Linked DNA regions of Geobacillus stearothermophilus ATCC 12980. The main gene of each other region encodes a partner of the protein of the gene in region 2 in a complex. Links are inferred from orthologs where the notes say so. Each region holds a gene or a part of one and is shown on either strand. Other genes may lie near its edges.

Evidence for each region.
Region 1: the proteins of qoxA (region 2) and ctaD are in contact, whole or in part, in a solved structure (PDB 7CUB), measured with the Escherichia coli proteins. The link is inferred for Geobacillus stearothermophilus ATCC 12980 from one-to-one orthologs.

What each region holds. Positions count from the first base shown.
Region 1 is NZ_CP128494.1:894,769-905,712, reverse strand. Bases 5,008-7,894 are described here. They hold ctaD (cytochrome c oxidase subunit I), read right to left. Parts: upstream 7,444-7,894; coding sequence 5,572-7,443; downstream 5,008-5,571. Other genes in these bases: coxB (cytochrome c oxidase subunit II), read right to left, coding at 7,466-7,894; ctaE (cytochrome c oxidase subunit III), read right to left, coding at 5,008-5,572. Outside these bases: QSJ10_RS04920 (YlbE-like family protein), read right to left, coding at 1-128; QSJ10_RS04915 (YlbD family protein), read right to left, coding at 141-524; QSJ10_RS04910 (CAP domain-containing protein), read right to left, coding at 606-1,613; QSJ10_RS04905 (CBS domain-containing protein), read right to left, coding at 1,739-2,164; QSJ10_RS04900 (YugN family protein), read left to right, coding at 2,340-2,699; QSJ10_RS04895 (Asp23/Gls24 family envelope stress response protein), read right to left, coding at 2,736-3,029; QSJ10_RS04890 (DUF420 domain-containing protein), read right to left, coding at 3,106-3,561; cytochrome c oxidase assembly factor CtaG, read right to left, coding at 3,611-4,513; ctaF (cytochrome c oxidase subunit IVB), read right to left, coding at 4,615-4,947; more of ctaE, read right to left, coding at 4,952-5,007; more of coxB, read right to left, coding at 7,895-8,536; cyoE (heme o synthase), read right to left, coding at 8,620-9,549; QSJ10_RS04855 (COX15/CtaA family protein), read left to right, coding at 10,146-10,944. UniProt on the Escherichia coli protein: Cytochrome bo(3) ubiquinol oxidase is the terminal enzyme in the aerobic respiratory chain of E.coli that predominates when cells are grown at high aeration.
Region 2 is NZ_CP128494.1:2,786,966-2,797,901, forward strand. What follows is about bases 4,362-7,240. They hold qoxA (cytochrome aa3 quinol oxidase subunit II), read right to left. Parts: upstream 6,315-7,240; coding sequence 5,409-6,314; downstream 4,362-5,408. Other genes in these bases: QSJ10_RS15160 (TrmH family RNA methyltransferase), read right to left, coding at 6,840-7,240. Outside these bases: QSJ10_RS15125 (basic amino acid ABC transporter substrate-binding protein), read left to right, coding at 74-895; QSJ10_RS15130 (amino acid ABC transporter permease), read left to right, coding at 965-1,621; QSJ10_RS15135 (amino acid ABC transporter ATP-binding protein), read left to right, coding at 1,618-2,340; qoxD (cytochrome aa3 quinol oxidase subunit IV), read right to left, coding at 2,527-2,826; qoxC (cytochrome aa3 quinol oxidase subunit III), read right to left, coding at 2,828-3,442; more of QSJ10_RS15160, read right to left, coding at 7,241-7,550; QSJ10_RS15165 (DUF8451 domain-containing protein), read right to left, coding at 7,995-9,383; manA (mannose-6-phosphate isomerase, class I), read left to right, coding at 10,630-10,936. UniProt on the Escherichia coli protein: Cytochrome bo(3) ubiquinol terminal oxidase is the component of the aerobic respiratory chain of E.coli that predominates when cells are grown at high aeration.

The DNA.
Region 1 (10,944 bases), 1.9 Mb from region 2 along the record:
GCGGCCAACTGGAGCGCCGACAGCTCGTGCGGACGGCGAGCGAGCAGCCGGTACCAGCGCGGCTGTTCACGAACAAACGCGCGCAACATCGGGTTTGCCTGCACATATTGCCATACATCTCTTCTCATTGCTACCACCCTTTAGTCTTGGCGAAACGAAAACGGATGCTCCTCTTTGTTGGGCCGTTGCGGACTGGCTCCTTGAAATTCAGACAGAATGCCCTGGATCGCAGCGAGGGCCTGTTGGACGCTTGCCAAGTGTTTTTGCACTTCTGCCGCGTCAAGCTGTCCAAGCATCGCCGCGAGCTTATCAAGCCATTTGCTTGCTCCCTTTTCCTCTCTTTTCTCCTTGCCGCCTGCGTCTCGGTACGGTTCCCATATGTCGTCATCCTCTCCGAACAAGTACCAGTCCTCATACACTTGCTTCCACGTCTTTTTGCCGCTGCGCACCTCTTGAATGAGTTTCGGGTGTTTTTTGACAAACTGTTTGAACTGTTCAACGGAAGGATGCAGAGGCTTGGCCATAACCGTTTTCATCCCTTTCATCCACTCATGCCTATCTGCCATATCATATCGCTCCCAGCAGGCAAAGGTGCGCCCAAATTTTCATAGCGGCGTCAGGAAATTTTGCGTATAATAATCGGCATAAACGCCGACGCCAAGGTGGGTAAATTCCGCATTCAGCATAATTTCCCGGTGCTTTTGGCTGTTCAGCCACCCAACCGTCGCCTCGACGCCATCTACTTGATGAGCGGCAATATTTTCCCCAGCGAGCTGAAATGAAACGCCCAAGGCGCCAAGCCGTTTGGATAAATCGCCGTATTGCGGCGATTCATGAGAGAAGAACTGGTGGTCATGCATATCCTGGCTATGCTTGGCGGCAGCCATGGCGGCTTTGCTGTCCCAGACAAGGGGGGGGAGCTCATGACGGCGGCGGATCAAGTTCGTCCAGTCAAAAATTTGCTTCGCATTGGCCGCATCGACCTGCCGCTGTTCTTTCTCTGACAACGGGGTAGCCGCGGGCAGGCGGCCGCGGTACACAAGCTCATACGGCCGCAGTTTCACAAACGTTTCTGCGTCCATGAGGCGAACAGCGGCCACACGGCCGGTAAACCGGTCGATGTACAGCTGGGCATACGCCTCTCCCACTTTAACGACCGGTCTTGAGGAATAATCTTGTTCCGACAGCTCAAACCGGTACGTCCCGCTGTTTAGTGTAATCTTAATGTTGGACAGGACGGGCATCGTTTGGAAAATCGTCTGCAGACGCTGGCCAATCGCAAACGGCTCGACGTTCACCTTTTCCCCGCCGACTAAAGCCGTGACGATTTTGCCGCCAAGCACCCCGATTTGGAAATACGATTCAGGGCGGCGGCTGTACACCCACCAATCGTAGCCATAAGCTGACGGATCAATTCGATCCGGCGCGCCGAACTGCTTTTCCGCCTCTTGCGCCGGCCGGCCGATCAACACAGCGACGCCGGCGGTTGCTTTCGGTTCTTTCAGCGTGTATCCATTTGTTTTGGGCTGCTCCGGAGGGCTTTGCGGCGGCGGACTCGGCACAAAATAGTAAAACCCGATCAATAAGAACAAAAAAAGAAAAAACCATTTCACACGGCAACTCCCGCTTTCTGCAACAATCTCCTTATTGCCATTATAGCCGTTTTTCACAGGCAAAAAAAAGGGGCGTCCAAAAAGACCGCCCTTCCCTTCAAGAAACAATGTCTGTCCGTATTCAGTCAATGGACGCGATGTTGTTCAGAAATCTCGCTAAGCGCACGGCCGGCGCTCTCATCCGAATAACGGTTCGTCGCCAAGTCGCCGAGGGCAACGATGCCGACTAAACGGCCGCCTTCAACGACCGGGAGACGGCGAATTTGATGGCGCGCCATGATGTCCGCCGCTTTTTGCACGGAATCGTCCGGCGACACCGTCACCAGCTCGCGGCTCATCACTTCGGTCACCGCCGTTGAACCCGGATGTTTTTCCGCGATGCCGCGCACGACTAAATCGCGGTCCGTAATCATTCCGACGAGGCGGCCTTGATCGACGATCGGAATGGCGCCAACATTAAATTCACGCATTTTTACAGCCACTTCATACATGTTGTCAAGCGGGGTGCAATATTGTACATCCGTCGACATGATGTCCCGAACCGTTTGCATTGTCCGTCTCTCCTTTCTGCTTTTATTGTGCATCCGGCAGCGAGAAAAAATGCAAGCAAAACAGAAACAATGGCAAACAATTCGTTGAAATGCAAACCGTTTTCGTACTATTATAAATGAGGGGACGATTTCCTTTTTGGCGCTTTACATACCTGCGTTGTTAGGAGGAAGAAACATGAAATTTGACAATAGCGGTCTTGAAAATCAAACGGTTGAACTGTCCCTCCTTGATGACATCATGGCGCGCCACGGTTTTGTACGCGCGGCGCAGTGGGATTACGAACGGGTCACATACGACCGGAAATACGTGATTAAAGAGGGAACATACTATTTGCGTGTTCAAGGGTACGCGATCGAAGGGGATGTCGACTCGCGCTATGCACTCATTAAACTGCTCACACCGATTTTAGGGAAACATTACTATCCGCATGGCGTTGAATATGGCGAAGATGAGCATTTTCCATCTTCCCTTGTCGGCCAATGCCAAAAAGTATTGGAGCAAGTCAAACGCGAAATTGAAAAGACGAAAGAGTAAAGAAAAAACGCATGAGAGCTCTTTTCTCATGCGTTTTTACGTCGCGACAAGCCGTTTGACCGTCACATCGACCGACTCGGCGCTGTATGGCGTCATCGCGGCGATCTCCTCAGCAATTTGCTGCTGCAGCTGCCGGCAAACCGCGAGTACCGACGCCCCATACCGGACGGATAGCTTCACGCTGATGCGGCAGCGGTCCTCTTGTGAAACAGCTACAAATATTTCGCAATCGTCCATTACAACGTCTTCCCATTCCCGCACACACATCATGACAATCGTCAACAGCGTCGCTTCTACGGCGCTCCGCTTCCGATGCCGGAACGTCTTCACCGCACTCCCCCCCCCCCGCAGCGTATGAGCTATTTTTGTTATGTTATGCGATCCGGCCGGCCGATGCCACTTGCCTCTAAAATCCGAGCACTGCTTTAATCAGCGAGGTCGTCTGCCCACCCGGGTACAGGACGTAAAGAAGCAAATACACGATGACCCCCGTCGAAGCGCTGCCGAACCAAATAATGCTCGTCACCGGCCCAAGCCGGCGATGGCGGGAGCGGCTGTCTTTCAGCCCCGTCCAGATCGTCACAAGGCCAAATACGGCTCCCACTGTCGCCAACATGATATGGAAAATAAGAAACACCGTATAATAGACTTTGACATTCTCCGGTCCGCCGAAGCTCGTATTGCCAATAAACAACGTCCGCGACATGTAAATGATAAAAAACAACAGCGCAAAGACGGCGGCGGCCAACATCACCTTTTTATGCGCTTCCGTCCGTTTGCGGCTGATCAAATACCAGCCGTAAGCAACAAGCAAAGCGCTGATCACGATGCAACTTGTGCTGATCGTCGGTAAAATCGCCATCCGTTCTCTCCCTTTCCTTTCAACTCATCCCCTTGCAGCCAACACCGGTTTACAATTTCGTCGGCCGCGGCTCCATACCCATGTTCGGTTCTTTTTCCCGCTCTTTCCGATACCATTCGCTGAAAACAACGAACAGCATGATCCCGTATACGATTTCTTGAATAATTTTCATCAATACCCCGCCGAGCTGTTGGTCATGAAACGGCGACATCGACAAGAACATTTGCGGGCCTGTCAAATCAAGCGACGCCAAAGTCCCTTGCGGCACGCAAAGCGCCAAAGAAGCCATCCATGCCTTCGGGTCGGTGTACGTCGCATAAAGCGGCGTGTCCGTAAAAATGATCAGCGCGCAAGCCGGCGTCAACAGCATACCATTGGCGAAAATGTAGCCCATTTTTTTCAATCCCGACAACGTTTGCCAATCAGGCAGCTTGTTGACAAGCGGCCACCACATGCAAAACGCGGCGACAAAAATGACCGTAGTGACGACAGCGTGCAAAATCATATTCATTTTAACGGTGTCAAAAATCATCGGCACATGGTAAAGCGAAAACAAGCCGTTAAACAGCAGTAGAGCGATGACCGGCTTCGTCAGCAGCTGAAACGGGCGGCGCACCGCGGCGAAACGGAAGAGGCGCTCATACAGCGGCGCCGGAATGCCTAAAATGAAACATTGCGGCACGATCAAATACAGCACCGCCATTTGCACCATATGAGCAGTAAACGATAAATGGCCGAGCAGATCAAGCGGCGAACCTTTGCATACGTAAAGGAGCGCGATGCCGACCAAAAAGTACGCCTTCTGTTTGCCCGGAACCGGATCATCAAGGCCAAAGCGCTGCCGCCATGGCCCGGTGATCCCAATGTACAGCAACGCAACCGCCGCTAACACAAGCAAAAAAAACGGACTCCAAAGGGCGACGGGGCCAAACATTTGCAGCGATTGAAACATACGAATCCCCTCCTGATTTGTCCTTTCCCATTATACTACACGACGCCGCGCCAAGGCTATTGAAAAAGGGGAAACCGGCGCAAAACCGATTCCCCCTTTTCTTACCACCAAATAACTGTTGTAAACGCCCAAACAAGTAGAAGCATAACCGCCACACCGCCGTAAATAAACATCGCCGGGAATTCGTGGCCTTTATGGCTCATATGCATGAAATAATAAAGCTGGAACGCCACTTGCACAGCGGCAAGCAACAAAATAAACGGAACGACAAACCAATGGGAAAACTCTTCGTAACCAACGGCGGCGAAGGCAATGAGCGTCAACAAAATCATCAAAACGAATGCAATCAGTTGATGGCGCATCTCTTCCGCATTTTTGCGGCGACGGTATGCCAAATCGACGCGTTCATTTCCGGAGTTCGTTTGGTTCGCCATACGTTCACCCCACCATTCCCATTAAATATACGACGGTAAAAATGAACACCCAGACGACGTCGATAAAGTGCCAATAAAGGCTCGCGACGTAAAACTTCGGGGCATTATATAAGTTTAACCCGCGCTTGGCATTGCGAATCATCAATGTTAAAATCCAAAGCAATCCAAACGCAACGTGGGCGCCGTGCGTGCCGACGAGCGTGTAAAAGGCGGACGCGAAGGCGCTCGTCGTAAACTTATGGCCTTCATGCACATATTCATTGAACTCGTAAATTTCCAAGCCCAAAAAGCCGGCGCCAAGCAAAACGGTAATGCCAAACCAGAGCTGCATCTTTTTAAAATCAAAGTTTTTCATATGATAAATGGCATACACGCTCGTCAAGCTGCTGGTTAGCAGCAGCATGGTCGCCATAAATACGATCGGCATTTGGAACAGCTCCTCTGCCGAAGGGCCGCCGTTCGTTTTGTCTTTGAGCGCCAAATAGGTGGCAAAGAGAGAGGCGAACAGCACCGTCTCTCCGCCTAAAAACAGCCAAAAACCGAGAAACTTGTTTTTCCCTTCAAGGGTGGCGCGTTCCGGCGCCGCCGGAAACGTCTCGGCTGTCAGTTTTTCTTCCGCATGCATCAGGCGTTCGCCCCCTTCTTCTCAAGCTCAAGCACTTCTTCTTTATGGATATGGAAGCCATGGTCATCGATCACCGAACGCAGCAACATCGAACCGAGTGTGATCAGCAGGCCGAGAATGCCGACCGGCAAGCCCCATCCGGCGTCATTATGGTACGTAAAGCCGAATGCTGCAACAAACAGTCCAAACGAAATGACAAACGGCAAGAACGACGAATTGGGCATATGAATGTCACCAAGCGGTTCAGCCGGCGTCAATTCTTTTTTGCCTTCCATTTTTTCGAGCCAGAAAGCATCAAGCCCGCGGACGAGCGGCGTTTGAGCGAAGTTGTACACCGGCGGCGGCGAAGCGATCGCCCATTCGAGCGTGCGGCCGTCGCCCCATGCATCCCCCGCCGCTTTTTCGCCTTTTACCGTCGTAATCACAATGTTAATAAGTAAAATAACCGTCGCGGCTGCCATAAAGAATGCCCCAACCGTGCTGATCAAGTTGCCGGTTTCCCATCCTTGGTTCGGCAAATACGTAAAGACGCGGCGCGGCATCCCCATCAAGCCGAGGAAGTGCTGGATAAAGAATGTCAAATGGAAACCGATAAAGAACAGCCAGAACGTCATTTTGCCGAGCGTTTCATTCAGCATGCGGCCAAACATTTTCGGCCACCAATAATGCGTGCCGGCAAGCAAAGCGAACACAACCCCACCGACAATGACGTAATGGAAGTGCGCAACAACAAAATAGCTGTCATGGTATTGATAATCCGCCGCCGCCGACGCCAACATGACCCCGGTCACCCCGCCCATGACGAACGACGGAATAAACGCCACCGCATAATGCATTGGCGTCGTAAATTTGATGCTTCCGCCCCACATCGTAAACAGCCAGTTAAAAATTTTCACCCCGGTCGGCACCGCAATCGTCATCGTTGCGACAGAAAAGATGGCGTTCGCAATCGGTCCCATCCCGACGGTGAACATATGGTGCGCCCACACCATGAAGCCTAAGAACGCGATGAGCACGGTCGCAAACACCATTGACGAATAACCGAATAGGCGTTTGCGCGAGAACGTCGCGAAAATTTCCGAGAAAATACCGAATGCCGGCAAAACAAGAATGTAAACTTCCGGATGTCCAAACACCCAGAATAAGTGCTCCCAGATAATCGTATTACCACCGGCAGCGGGGTTAAAGAAGTTGCCGCCAAACAACCGGTCCATCATCATGAAAATCAAAGCAACCGTCAGCGGCGGGAATGCAAACAAGATAAGCGCCGACGTTACAAACGTCGCCCATGTGAACATCGGCATGCGCATAAACGTCATGCCCGGAGCGCGCATGTTGATGATCGTGACAAGGAAGTTAATCCCGCCTATCAACGTTCCAATACCGGAAATTTGCAATCCGAGCGTGTAAAAGTCGACACCGTGGTGCGCTTTCGAATCGAGCGCTAGCGATGCGTACGACGTCCAACCGGCGTCCGGCGCGCCTCCTAAAAACCACGAACAGTTTAAAAACAGGCCGCCGAAGAAAAAGAGCCAAAATCCGAGCGCGTTCAAGAACGGGAACGCAACGTCGCGCGCGCCGATCTGCAGCGGCACGACTGCGTTCATAAAGGCGAAAACAAGCGGCATCGCAGCCAAGAAAATCATCGTCGTTCCATGCATCGTCAGCACTTGGTTATACAAGCCGCCGACAAGGAAATCGTTGTTCGGCTTCGCGAGCTGAATGCGGATGAACAGCGCCTCAAGACCGCCAAGCAGGAAGAAAAATCCTCCGGCGATTAGATACAGATGGGCGATTTTTTTATGATCGACTGTTGTCAAGTAATCCCATAAAACGGCGCCGACACCCTTTTTGCGAGTGATCGTACTCACAGTGAAACCTCCCTTTTATACCTTATTCCACTTTTAAGCTCATTAAATATTTCGTCAACGCATCAATCTGCTCTTCTGTCAGTTCGCCATATGTACCTGTCATTTTGTTTCCAGGCTTTATGCTTTCGGGATCACGCAGCCATCTTTTCAAGTTTTCTTCATTGTGTTCTAAAATGCCGGCAATTCGTTCGCGATCGCCAAAGTTCGCCAAGTTCGGCGCTGTGCGTGCCTGTTCCGGACGCTTGTCTACCGGCGACACGGCATGGCAGCCGATACAGCTTTTGTTGAAAATCGCCTCGCCTTGTTTGGCAACCGGATCCGTCACAACCGGTTTTTTTGCATTTTGCATTTTTTCGACCCAAGCATCAAACTCCGTGCGCGGCAACGGACGCACTTTGAAATCCATCAAGGCATGCGACGGCCCGCAAAGCTCCGCACATTTGCCGTAAAAGACGCCGCCGGCTTTATCTGTCGCTTCTTGGTCAAAGACAAGCCAGAACTGGTTTTTGTTGTCCGTATTTGTATCCATTTTTCCACCGACCGCCGGAATCCAGAACGAGTGTTTGACATCCGACGCGACCAAGTTGAAATACACTTTTTCATTCGTCGGCACGACTAAATCTTGGCTCGTAATAATGCCGTAATCCGGGTACTCAAACTCCCACCAATACAAGTTGGCGCGCACGTTGACCACAACCGTGTCTTTATCACGGTTCTTGTCATTCATCGGCTTGACATCCGCCAGCTTAAACGTCGCCGATACCGTCGGCACCGCCAAAATCAGCAAGAGGATGATTGGAATGACAGTCCAAATAATTTCTAGTTTATGGCTTCCTTCCACTTGCTTCGGAATTTTGTTTTCTTCCCCCTTGCGCCGCCGGAAGCGGATGACAACATAGACGAAAATAATCGCTACAACGACAATGACGAGCACCATGATCGACGTGCTCAGCAACATGAGCGAGTACTGCATGTCCGCTACTTCGCCGGCAGGCTGGAGCGTCGACAAAAACGGCTTGCCGCAGCCGGCGAGCAACAGCGCCATCATTCCAAACAAAGAAAGTAAGCGCCAGTTACGCAGCCCTTTGTTCATAGCCTAATCAAACCCCTCTTTCTTTGATGTAGAAATATATACAAATTCTTTCATGATGAAAGAGATGAAAGAATTTCAAACGTTTACCATAAGGTGGCGATCACCATCGCCACGAATAGAATTGTCAAATAGTTGAGCGAATAGACGAACATCCATTTCGCCCACTTTAAGTCATCTTTCATTTTCAAGCCCCACAGCCCCAAAAACAGCCAGCCGATGTTCAGCAGCGTCGCGACCGTTAAAAACGGCGCGCCGAGCGAGAACAAATAAAACGGCAGCGGCAGCAAACAGGCCACCCAGACGATGATTTGCCGTTTTGTCATGGCGAAGCCGTGAACGACCGGCAGCATCGGAATGCCGGCAGCCCGGTACTCCTCGCACCTCTTCATCGCCAACGCCAAAAAATGCGGCGGCTGCCATAAAAACATGATCAAAAAGAGAACAAGCGGGACGACATGGAAACTTGGGTCAACCGCGGTCCAGCCGATCACCGGCGGCACGGCGCCGGAAATGCTGCCGACGACAGTGTTGAGCGTATAATGGCGCTTCGTCCAAAGCGTATAGAAAAAGACGTACGTCACCATGCCAATGAGCCCGACCACCGCTGCCGTAACCGTTGTTATGAGCAAGCTCATCGTGCCGACGGCGACCAGGGCAACTCCGAGCCAAAGTACGCGCCGCGGCTCCATCGTTCCAGTTACCGTCGGCCGCACTTTCGTCCGCTCCATATATTGATCGATGTCGCGGTCAATGTAGTTGTTAATGGCGCATGAACCTGCGATGACAAGCGCTGCCCCAAACAGCGTGAAAAAAACAAGATGCAGGTTCTCCAAAAAGTGTTCCCCAGTAAAATAAAACGCCAGCCACATCCCGGCGAACGTCGTAATCAAATTCGAATTGACGATTCCGATTTTCACAACAGACGATAACTCTCTCCAAACTGTCTTGACGCTCACATGCGAGCGATGACCGGCATCGGCCGCATCCTGGTGCACCGCTTTCAATTCGGCCATGTCTCCTGTTCCTCCTCATTGCGCCGCCCGGCGGGCAGACGCCGTGATCTTGGCTCCAATGCCCGAAATACGAAAACAAAAAAACAAAAGAACTAGGCAGGTTTATTTCTCTATATATTAAATCACATTTTTTTCTCATCATGTGAACTTTTTTTGAATAATTTGTGTCAAATTTTTGAATCCGTTAGGCGAAACCGGCCCGTTTGCCTATCCCATTAATATTTCTAGTAAACTTAATCGACTTATTCAATATGCAAAGTGTGAGTAAAATATTTGTGGGTGACATTCCGAAATGATCCCCGACGAGGGTTGCGAACTTTTGTTCGCGACGCTCGTCGGGGCCACCAAGCGAAGCGCGGTAGAAAAAAGCAAATGTCATGCAAAAAGGACTCTCTCCCTGCTATGATGGTGATGACCAACATCCATAAAACAGGAGGGAGAGAGTCCATGAAACATCTTACCACGTCATTTTGTGTTTCCGGTGGTCATCGTGTAAAATAGATTTGGTTTGGAACATCGTTGGCCGTTATCAACTGCACCACTTTTTACTAAATATGGACAAAATCATAATTCCTCAATACAAGAAGGTGAAGATTTTGCAACGTTCATTAAAATGGTTTGCGGCCGCGACAACCGTGGTCATGCTGTTTGTGCTGATCGGCGGAGCGCTCGTGACGAAAACCGGCTCCGGCATGGGGTGCGGCCGATCATGGCCGCTGTGCAACGGCCAGTGGGTGCCGGATGACATTACGCCTGAACTGGTCATTGAGCTGAGCCATCGCCTTGTCTCCGGGCTTGCCGGCATCATGGTGCTCATTCTTTCCGTTTGGGCATGGCGGGTCATCGGCCATATGCGGGAGACAAAGTTTTTGGCAGTCGTCTCATTCGTTTTTCTCGTCCTGCAAGGATTAATCGGCGCCGCCGCGGTCGTCTGGGGGCAGTCCGATTTTGTGTTGGCCCTGCATTTCGGCATTTCGCTCATCTCATTTGCCGCTGTGCTGCTGTTGACGCTGCTCATTTTTGAAGCGGACAAAACGTTTTCCGCCGTCTCGCTTACGCTTGACAGGCCGATGCGCGTTCATATTTACGGGATCATTATTTACTCGTACATTGTCGTCTATACCGGGGCGCTCGTCCGCCATACGAACGCCAGCCTCGCCTGTCCAAGCTGGCCGCTGTGCGCGAAAACGCGTCCTTTCCCGGTGCAGTTTCACGAATGGGTGCAAATGGGCCATCGGCTGGCGGCGGGGCTGATCGTCATCTGGATCGCCATCGCGGCGCTGCACGCCATCCGTCATTACCGAAGCCAACCGGTTATCTACTATGGATGGATCATTGCTCTTTTTCTCGTCCTCGCCCAGATGACAACTGGGGCGCTCGTTGTGTTCACTCAGT
Region 2 (10,936 bases):
TTGCATAATAACAAAAATATTGATAGTATGATAATCGTTCATCGACAATGATTCCAAAGGGGGATTTTATAGGATGTTAAAAATGAAGAAAGGTTTGATCGTAGCGGTCGTTGCTGCGTTGTTTATGGCGCTCGCCGCTTGTGGCAAGTCGACAGAAACAAGCTCTCCGTCAGGCGCTGAAAAAGAAGGGAAGCAAAAAATCACCGTCGGGACGGACGCGTCGTTTGCGCCATTTGAATATATGCAAAAAGGAAAAATTGTTGGGTTTGACGCCGACCTTTTGGATGCGGTGATGAAAGAAGCCGGCTTGGATTATGAATTAAAAAACATCGGCTGGGATCCGCTGTTCGCTTCGCTGCAAAGCAAAGAAATCGACATGGGCATTTCCGGCATTACGATTACGGACGAACGGAAACAATCTTATGATTTCTCAGCTCCGTACTTTGAAGCAACACAAGTCATCTTAGTCAAACAAGGCAGCCCGGTGAAAAACGCCCTTGACTTAAAAGGGAAAACGATCGGCGTTCAAAACGCGACAACCGGTCAAGAAGCTGCGGAGAAGCTATTTGGCAAAGGCGATCATATTAAAAAATTCGAAACGAGTGTTGTTGCCATTATGGAACTGCTAAACGGCGGTGTTGATGCTGTCATCACGGACAACGCGGTGGCAAACGAATACATGAAAAACAATCCGGACAAAAAATTGCAAGTCATTGAAGATCCACAAAACTTCGCTTCGGAATACTACGGCATGATCTTCCCGAAAGAAAGCGAATTGAAAGCCAAAGTGGACGAAGCATTGCAAAAAGTGATCGACAGCGGCAAATATGCAGATATTTACAAAAAATGGTTTGGCAAAGAACCGAATATGGAAGGCTTAAAACAACAACAATAAGCGCACGAACATAGAAAAATGCGTAACTGCTAGCAAGTTACGCATTTTTCTTAGAGAAAGGTGAGATCGATGGATTTTCGTTTTGATATTATTGTTGAATACGCCCCTTACTTTTGGCAAGGGCTGCTCGTAACGATCGGCGTATCATTAGCCGGCATCGTGTTCGGCCTCATTCTCGGCCTGTTCATCGGCCTTGGCAAAATGTCGTCCAACCCGATTATTCGTTTGCCGTTTTCGTGGTACATTAACTTTTTCCGCGGTACGCCGCTTGTCGTGCAAATTTTGCTCGTCCATTTCGGCGCCATGCCGCTCTTTTTCGCCCAGCCAAATGCCGTCGCTTCCCTGGCCGTCTCGCTGTCGCTCAACTCGGCCGCGTATGTGGCCGAGATTTTCCGCGCCGGCATCCAGTCGATCGACAAAGGGCAAATGGAAGCGGCCCGCTCGCTTGGGATGACGCATGCGCAGGCGATGCGCTACATTATTTTGCCGCAGGCGTTAAAGCGAATGATTCCGCCGTTTGCGAACGAGTTTATCGTCTTAATTAAAGATTCGTCGCTTGGGATGGTCATCGCCGCCCCGGAAATCATGTATTGGGGGAAATCGGCCGCGGGTGAGTATTACCGTGTTTGGGAGCCGTATTTAACAGTGGCGTTCATCTATTTGCTCTTAACGCTTTCGTTAAGCAAACTGTCACACTATCTTGAAAGGAAGTATTCGACCCAATGATTGACGTACGCCAGCTGAAAAAATCGTTCGGTTCGCTCCAAGTTTTAAAAGGAATCGATGTCCATATTCGCGAAGGAGAAGTCGTGGTCGTCATCGGCCCATCGGGGTCGGGAAAATCGACGTTTTTACGCTGTTTAAACTTGCTTGAGGATTTCGATGAAGGTGAAATTATTATTGACGGCATTAATTTAAAGGCGAAAGACACGAACTTAAATAAAGTGCGGGAAGAAGTCGGAATGGTGTTCCAGCGCTTTAACTTGTTTCCGCATATGACGGTGCTGAACAATATCACGCTGGCACCGATGAAAGTGCGGAAATGGCCGCGTGAAAAAGCGGAAGCGAAGGCGATGGAGCTGCTCGCCAAAGTCGGGCTGCAAGACAAAGCGCACGTCTACCCGGACTCCCTCTCCGGTGGACAGGCGCAGCGCGTCGCCATCGCCCGGGCATTGGCCATGGAACCGAAAATCATGCTGTTTGACGAGCCGACGTCAGCGCTTGACCCGGAAATGGTCGGGGAAGTGCTCTCGGTCATGAAGCAGCTGGCCAATGAAGGGATGACGATGGTCGTCGTCACCCACGAGATGGGCTTTGCCCGTGAAGTCGGCGACCGCGTCCTGTTTATGGACGGCGGCTACATTGTCGAGGAAGGGAAGCCGGAAGACTTGTTCGACCACCCGCAGCATGAGCGGACGAAAGCGTTTTTATCAAAAGTGCTGTAAAACGTCGTCTTGCCTGTTTGAGGCAAGACGACTTTTTTAGGCACATATCATGCCCCCTATAATGCAACCACGTTGCCTCTCCATCTCTTCAATGTTCCGTCAACGGCTCCCCCATTTCAGGCATCTATGACACCACAAAAGCCCTTCTGAACATAAAAAGCCGGCCGAACCCCGGCCAGCCTCGCTTTACAACACAAACTGCATCACCCAAATCGAACCGGCGACAACGACAACAGCAATAAAGAAGCTGTATACCATGTTGAACGTTTGCACTTTGCCGCTGTCGCTTTCGTTGACGTGCATGAATAGAAACAGCTGCAAGCTCGCTTGGATGATCGCGAACAAGACGATGATGACGATCACGGCTTTAAGCGGCAGCCCAGACGAGAGCGCCACCCAAAGAGCCGCAAACGTCAAGACGAGCGACAACAAAAACCCAATAATATGTTTCCACGGAAATGATTCGCGATGGCTGTTTGCGCCCATGTTAGATCACCATCCCTAACAAATAGACGAGCGTGAAGATGAAAATCCAAACGACGTCCAAAAAGTGCCAGTACAAGCTGACAATAAACACTTTGCGCGCTGTTTTCGGCGTAAAGCCGCGCTGGAGAAGCTGGATGATGATCAAAATCATCCAGCCAATCCCTACACTGACGTGGGCGCCGTGCGTGCCGACGAGCACGAAAAAGCTTGATAAAAATGCGCTCGTCTGCATCGTCGCTCCTTCATGGACGTAATGGATGAACTCGCGAATTTCAACCGTAATAAACCCCAACCCAAGCAGAAGCGTCACGAGCAGCCAAGCGATCAGCCCGCTCATGCGGCCGCGGCGCATTTCAAAAATGGCCAACCCACATGTGAAACTGCTCGTCAACAGCAACAACGTTTCGATCAAAACGTCTTTTACCTCAAACAGCTCCGCTGCCGTCGGCCCCGAGCCGGTCCGTTGGAACAAGACGAGATATGTCGCAAACAGCGTCGCAAACAGCGCGACTTCCGCCCCGAGGAAAATCCAGAAACCCAATATGTTCAACCGACTTTCTTGCGTCCGATACTCCAGCGGCACCGTTTCCTCATAGCGATGTGCAGCTTCTCCCATTCGTCACGCCCCCTTCCGCACCGCTCGTTCCGTCCGTTTGATTTCGTCAACCGGAATATGGTAGCCATCATCGTCTTCAAATGAGCGGAGAATCAATCCAAGCACAATGAACAACGCACCAACGATAGCCAACGCAAACCACTTGAACACAAGGCCGAACCCGGCGACGAAAAACGCCACCGACATCCAAAACGGGCGTCCTGAGTTGCTTGGCATATGGATCGGCTTCAAGTCTTCTTCTTTCACGTGGAAGCCGCCATACTTTTTCTTCATCACCCAATACGCGTCCACATCTTCGACAACCGGCGTCACCGGGAAATTGTAATGCACCGGCGGCGACGCGGTCGCCCACTCAAGCGTCCGTCCGTTCCACGGGTCGCCGGTCATGTCGCGCTCGCCGTAGCGGGCGCTGTAATAAATGTTGTAACAAAGCACGATAAACCCGATGCCCATCAACACCGCCCCGACCGTCGCGACGACGTTGAGCGGCGTCCAGCCGAGACCAGCCGAGTACGTGTACATGCGGCGCGTCATCCCCATCAATCCTAGGAAATACATCGGGAAGAAGCAGATGTTAAAGCCGATCATAAACAGCCAAAACGTCCACTTGCCAAGCCGTTCATTCAAGATATGGCCGAACATTTTCGGATACAATAATGCAAACCGGCAAAGCAGGCGAACACCGTACCCGCGATCAACACGTAATGGAAATGGGCAATCAGAAAATAGCTGTTATGGTATTGATAATCGGCCGCGGCCATTGCCAGCATCACGCCTGTCACGCCGCCGATGACAAAGTTCGGAATAAACGCCAGCGACCAAAGCATCGCGGTTGTAAAACGAATTTTCCCTTTTCGGATCGTAAACAGCCAGTTGAAAATTTTCACCCCGGTCGGGATCGCGATCGCCATCGTCGTGATCGAGAAGGCAGAGTTCACGGCCGGCCCTGCGCCCATCGTAAAGAAGTGGTGCACCCAAACGATAAAGCTTAAAAACGCAATGCCGACGATCGAACCGACCATCGCCTTATAACCGAACAGCCGTTTCTGCGCAAACGTGCTGACCACTTCCGAGAAAATGCCGAACGACGGCAAAATGACGATATACACTTCCGGATGGCCCCAAATCCAGAACAAGTTCGCCCAGAGCATCGACATGCCGCCGTTGGCCATCGTGAAAAATTGCGTGCCAAATACGCGGTCGAACGTCATTAATGCCAAGGCGACCGTCAACACCGGGAAGGCGAAAATAATGAGCACGCATGTGATGAGAATCGTCCACGTAAACATCGGCATGCGCATCAACGTCATGCCCGGCGCACGCATTTTTAAAATCGTGACAAGGAAGTTGATCCCGGTCATCAATGTTCCGATCCCGGAAATTTGTAAAGCGACAGCGTAATAGTTGTTGCCGACGCCATGGCTGAATTCGTTGCCGGCAAGCGGGAAGTACGCCGTCCAACCGGCGTCCGGCGATCCGCCGATGACGAATGAAATGTTAAACAGCAACGCACCGAAGAAAAAGAGCCAAAAGCTTAACGCATTCAAATATGGAAACGCGACGTCGCGCGCCCCAATTTGCAGCGGAACGACAATGTTCATCAAACCGATGATGAACGGCATCGCCATAAACAAGATCATAATCGTCCCGTGCGTCGTAAATATTTCATTATAATGTTGCGCGTCAAGAAACTTCATGTTCGGCGCGGTCAGCTGCGCCCGCATCAAAAGCGCATCAACGCCGCCGCGGAAGAGCATCAAAACTGCGCAAATAATGTACATGACGCCGATTTTTTTATGGTCGACGGTAGTGAGCCATTCGTTCCACAGCCATTTCCATTTTTTAAAATACGTCAAGACGAACACAATGCCGATTATCGTTAAAACGATCGCGACATCAGCCGCGTAAATGAGCGGCTCTCCGGTTACGAAAAACTCGCTCCATTTCATCTTTCGCTCCTCCTTTCCTACTCCCCATGATGGTGACCGTTTGTCATCGTTTCATCATGTTGATCGTCATTTTTCATTGGCTTTCCATCTCCATGATGGCTGTTCTGTTTCGCATGGTCAATCCATTGCAAGTGGGTGTTCGAAAACGTCATTCGCCCAACAAGCCCCGGTTTTAAAATTTGTGTGTATTTTTCCTCATCGAGCTTCGGGGCGGTTTGTTTCACTTCATTTATCCATTTGCGGAAGTCCGTTCCCGTTTGGGCGACAACCTCAAATTCCATATGGGCGAACTTTTCCCCGGAAAAGTTGGCGCTCCGCCCCATATACGATCCTGGTTTATCAGCTTGTAAAATCAGCTCTGTCTCCATGCCGTCCATCGCATATTTTTGTCCGCCTAGCTCCGGCACCCAAAACGAATTCATCGGTCCGACGGACGTGAGCTTGAATTTGACCGGCACACCGGCCGGAATATGGACGTAGTTGACCGTTTCAATGTTTTCTTCCGGATAGCTGAAAATCCATTTCCAGTTCGCCGCCGTCACATGAATCGTGATCGGTTTCACGTTCTCGGTCGGCGGCTTTTCCAATGCAAACGTCGCCTTCACTGTTGGAACAGCGAGCGCAGCGACAATCAAAATCGGAATGGCCGTCCAGACGACTTCAAGCAACGTGTTTCCTTCCTCATCCGGCGGCTCATAGCCGGCATTTTCCGGCTTCTCGCGATAACGAATGAGAAAAACGGCAAACAACGTAAATACAACAACAATAATGAACAACATAAAGCCGACAGACCACATGATCAAATCATACTGCATGCGCGCCACCGGCCCTTGCGGATTTAACACCGCTGTGCGCTCGACGCAACCACCAAGCAAAAGCAAAAACGGCAAGGCTAACATGACGCGCCATATCGCCTGTTTCATCGCTCTGTATCCCCCTTTATCCGTCCCCGATATCCAGGGCGTCTTCCATCCAATAATTTATTTGTTTTCTACCATATCAAAGTTGAAAATATTTGAAACCAACACACGCAAAAGTTCATAAATCAGCAAAACATTTGTCACCAACTGTTCAATCATTGTTCAAGAAATCGTCACTTGTTTTCCTCGTTCAGGGAAATATTGATGGGAAAAGGGATTGAAGGAAGAAAAAGCCATCAAAAAAACGGCCGGATTCCTACGTTCCAAAAAATCCGGCCGTTTCTTGTATGTGAACTACCCACCACCTACGCTTCGCTTAGAGGCGGGGGCTTCAAGCGACTTGTGTATGTTCGCTGAACGGTAAGCCACACACAAGAACCCTTTACGCTTCCCTTCGTTCCGAAGGTGTCCGTTCTAGCCATATTCTATCCTATTCGTTGGCTAACGCCAACCGACATTCATCTCCCACTTTCACTGGTGCTGGCGCACCTTCACGTTTAGAAGTAGAAGACTTCTTTCGGAGGGAAGTTAAATGGTATACCCTTGCAGCTCAAGCTGTTTGCGGATGCGCGGATTCAACGTTTGCCACATCCATTGTTGGTAGAGCGCTTTTTTCTCATTCGACGATAAATAATAGCGCGTTCCGGCTTGGCGGCGCGCGCGCTCAGTCACATCGTACAGCGCCAGCGCCGCGGCAACGGAAATGTTAAAGCTTTGGACGAAGCCGTACATCGGGATGACGAACGTCCCGTCTGCGAGTTTCAGCGCCTCATCGGATACGCCGCTATGTTCGTTGCCAAATAAAAGCGCCGTCGGTTTGGATACATCGATGTCGGAAAGAGGAATCGTCCCCTCGCCAAGATAGCTGGCATACACTTGATACCCTTGCTGTTTTAAGTCGTTGATGGCGGTTTCGATATCAGGCTGCCGGTGAAGCGTCAGCCATTGGTCAGCATGGCGCGTCACGAGCCGGTTTGGCGAAAATGGCGCTTTTCCCGTGACGATATGGATGTCTTGAACGCCGAACGCCTCGGCTGTCCGCAGCACCGCTGCCTGATTGTGCGGGTCGTCGACCGCTTCAATCAAAACCGTAATATAACGGGTGCGCTCGTTAAGAACGTCATACATTCGTTTTAATCGTTTCGGCAAAATCATTTCCCAAACCGGACGCGTCTGCTCGGTCAGCAGCCCTTCTTGCTGCAGCTGGGCAAGAAACGTCTTCATGTCCCGTTCTTCCATGTCGATCACCTTCGCTCCGTTCCTCTTCTCCTGTGCTTTCCTATTGTACAAAATAGGATGCCGCTGGGCAATCTCGATCATTCCCTGAACTATTCAAACTATTCTATAAATAATATTTTGGAAACATTGTTCATTTACAAACTATCATTCATGCGGCTGCCGGAATCATTAACTTCGTCGTCTTGACTGCGGCTTTATCGTCATGCAACAACGGCATTTTCAGCACGAGCCGGATAATGGCGAAGCAAAACGGGGCTGACCCAAAAGAGCGGTAATGCTCCTATCTGGGGCGACATAGAAAAATAGACCAACACGAAAAACCCGGTAAAACCGAGGATTTCAGAGGTGGTCTCTTTCACATACTTCGGTTACATTTCATCAAAAAGGGACTTTTGAGTCAGCTCCGTTTCCTTTTCATTTGTTGGCAACTGCACAACCCGTCCCTCATCTTTCTTTGACGCCGATGTACGCCTGGCGCGGGTGGTTCGGCTGATCCGGGTATTTCAATCGGATTTTCCCTTCGTCGACCAGCTTCCCTAAGTAGTTGGTGCGCAGCCCATCCGGCGTCCGTTCCAACAGCGTCGCCAACTCTTTCAGCCGCAACGGTCGCTCGCAGCACAGGCGGACGATCATCTCTTCCATAACCGCCGGAGCCAACCGCTTTTTTCGACGTGCTAGTTCTGCCATCTCCCACAGCCGCTCATCGATCGACTCGTTTCTCTCTTCTTCCTCCCTTTCATCAACAGATATAGCATTATTTACGGAGTTTGGTGTTTTATTAACGGAGTTTTCACCTTTATTAACGGAGCATGTCGGGATATTTACGGAGTCAACCTCGTTTTTTACGGAGTTCGCCTCCCTATTCAAGGAGTTTTTCGAGTTGTTTACGGAGTTTTGTTCGATAATAACGGAGTTGAGCTCCTTATTTACGTAGTTGGCCTCGTTACTTCCGAAGTCCACGTCATGTTGATCCGCACCGTGTTCTATCCATGCTTGTTCTTGCTGTTGCAATGATTCATTGATTTCTGTTTCAATTGTCGCCCCCGCCTCAGCTGGAAACAACAATGGGCATAACGTCACGATCGTGCGGTCTGGATTCATTTGCTGCAAAATATCGACCGGCTGGACAAGCGCCCGTTCCTGCCAATCATGCATGCGCTTCAAACCGGATCCTGCGCGTTTGCATACATCGATCAACAAAAACATTTTAAAGATGTTCGGATTGCGCAGATTGCTCATTTGTCCAGCCATAGCGGCTTCAATTGGCAGGCGGAACCGGCCCGGGTTGGCAAATCGAAACGCCCCGTCCTCTTTTTCAACGGTAATGCCGCCTTCTTCCCCGTAATCGGCATGAACGATGGCATTAGCGAGCGCCTCGGCGAGCAGATCACGCCCTTCCTCAAGCCAAACGTGGCGCTCCAACTCCGCCAACACGCGGAAATAAAAATCATAGGCGTTGCCGGACCACGTTCCATCCTGCGATGTGAACCGCTTCGCCCATCCTGCCGCCTTTGCACCGTCATATTCCCGGTATTCTAAAAAATATTGCGGCAGCACCTCGGTAATGATCCGCTCTTCGCTGAACATCACGAGTCCGGCGAGCGTCAGTCCTTCTTTGCTGCTGTCGCGCAGCTTGCCCCAAGCGCCGATTTTGTATAAAAACTCTTTCGTCTCAAGACTGTTCCATGGATGCCCCGGTTTGGCGCGGGCAAACTGCTCCCGGTAATGGCTGACGGTCTCAAAATTGAGCTCGCTCAAGCTGTAATGCTCTAAAATAAAGCTGTCTGCCAACCCATTGGCGCGTTCATGAAACGAATGTGTATATTTATTCACTCTTGATCTTCCTTTAACATTATTTTTGCAAAACAGTCTTGACCTCTTTTTTTCTATTGTACCATCTTTTATTCTCCTTGCGGACGATTGCCAAAAAAAGAAAAGGGTTGTGGATATGTGGAACGAGCACACGCCGGTCGCCGACATTGAACAAGGAGAGCGGCTGTCCGTCGTGACGCGCAGCAAACGGCGGGTCACATGCGACCACATCGCCGTCTGTTCCCACTTTCCGTTTTATGACGGCGGATTTTATGTTTCCCGCATGTATGCTGAGCGCTCGTATGTCATTGCCATCACAGCTGCAGAGCCATACCCGGGAGGCATGTACTTGAGCGCCGACAACCCGAAGCGCTCGGTCCGTTCCGCAGCGGCAAATGGCGAGACGCTTATTCTCATCGGCGGGGAAAACCATAAGACCGGCCAAGGGGTGCCGACAATGCGCCATTATGAGGCGTTGTCCTCGTTCGCCTCGCAGTTGTTTACGGTAAAAGACATTCGTTACCGTTGGTCGGCCCAAGACTTGACGACGCTTGATAAAGTGCCATATATCGGCCCGATGACGGCAGGGACGCCAAACATTTATGTCGCGACAGGGTACCGGAAGTGGGGGATGACAAACGGCACAGCGGCGGGGATGATGTTGTCCGACCTCATTCTCGGCCGCGACAACCGGTATCGCGACTTGTACTCTCCGTCGCGCTTTTACGCCGACCCGAGCGTGCGGCAATTTTTCACGACAAACCTCGATGTCGCCAAACACTTGATCGTTGGAAAAATCGAACTAGCTGTTCGCCAGCCGCAAGATTTGGCGCGCGGAGAAGGGGCGGTCGTCTCGGTCAACGGGAAACGGGCGGGCGCCTAATAAGGACGAGGCGGGAACGCTTCATGTCGTTGATACGACGTGCACCCATATGGGCTGCGAGCTGGAGTGGAACAGCGGCGACAAGACGTGGGACTGTCCATGCCATGGCTCGCGCTTCTCGATCGATGGCGATGTGATCGAAGGACCGGCGAAACAGCCGCTCGCGTGCATTGAACTTGATGACACGAAGTGACGCGCTGACGCGAGACGGCGGCGCATGCAGAACATCGTTGCAGTGGACATGTCGACCTTGAATTCCAATGGGGGTTGGGAGCGTATATTCCTAACCCCCTTATCGTTTTCATTTGCCGATCGCGCATTTCGTGATAAGATGAAAATGAGAGTGGACTGTACGTTACATGATGTTTTCGGGAGGGATGACGCATGGACTTTGAACCGATTTTTCTCACCCCTGTCTTCCAAGAACGGATTTGGGGCGGCACGAAGCTCGCCGAACGATTCGGCTACGACATTCCGTCTTCGCAAACAGGGGAATGCTGGGCGGTGTCCGCCCATCCGCACGGACAGACAGTCGTCGCCCGCGGACCGTTTGCCGGGATGACGCTTGGTCAATTATGGGAGGAACGCCGCGATTTGTTCGGCCACTTCCCGTCTGATCGCTTTCCGCTGTTGACGAAAATTTTGGACGCCAACGCCGACTTGTCCGTCCAAGTCCACCCGGACGATGAAT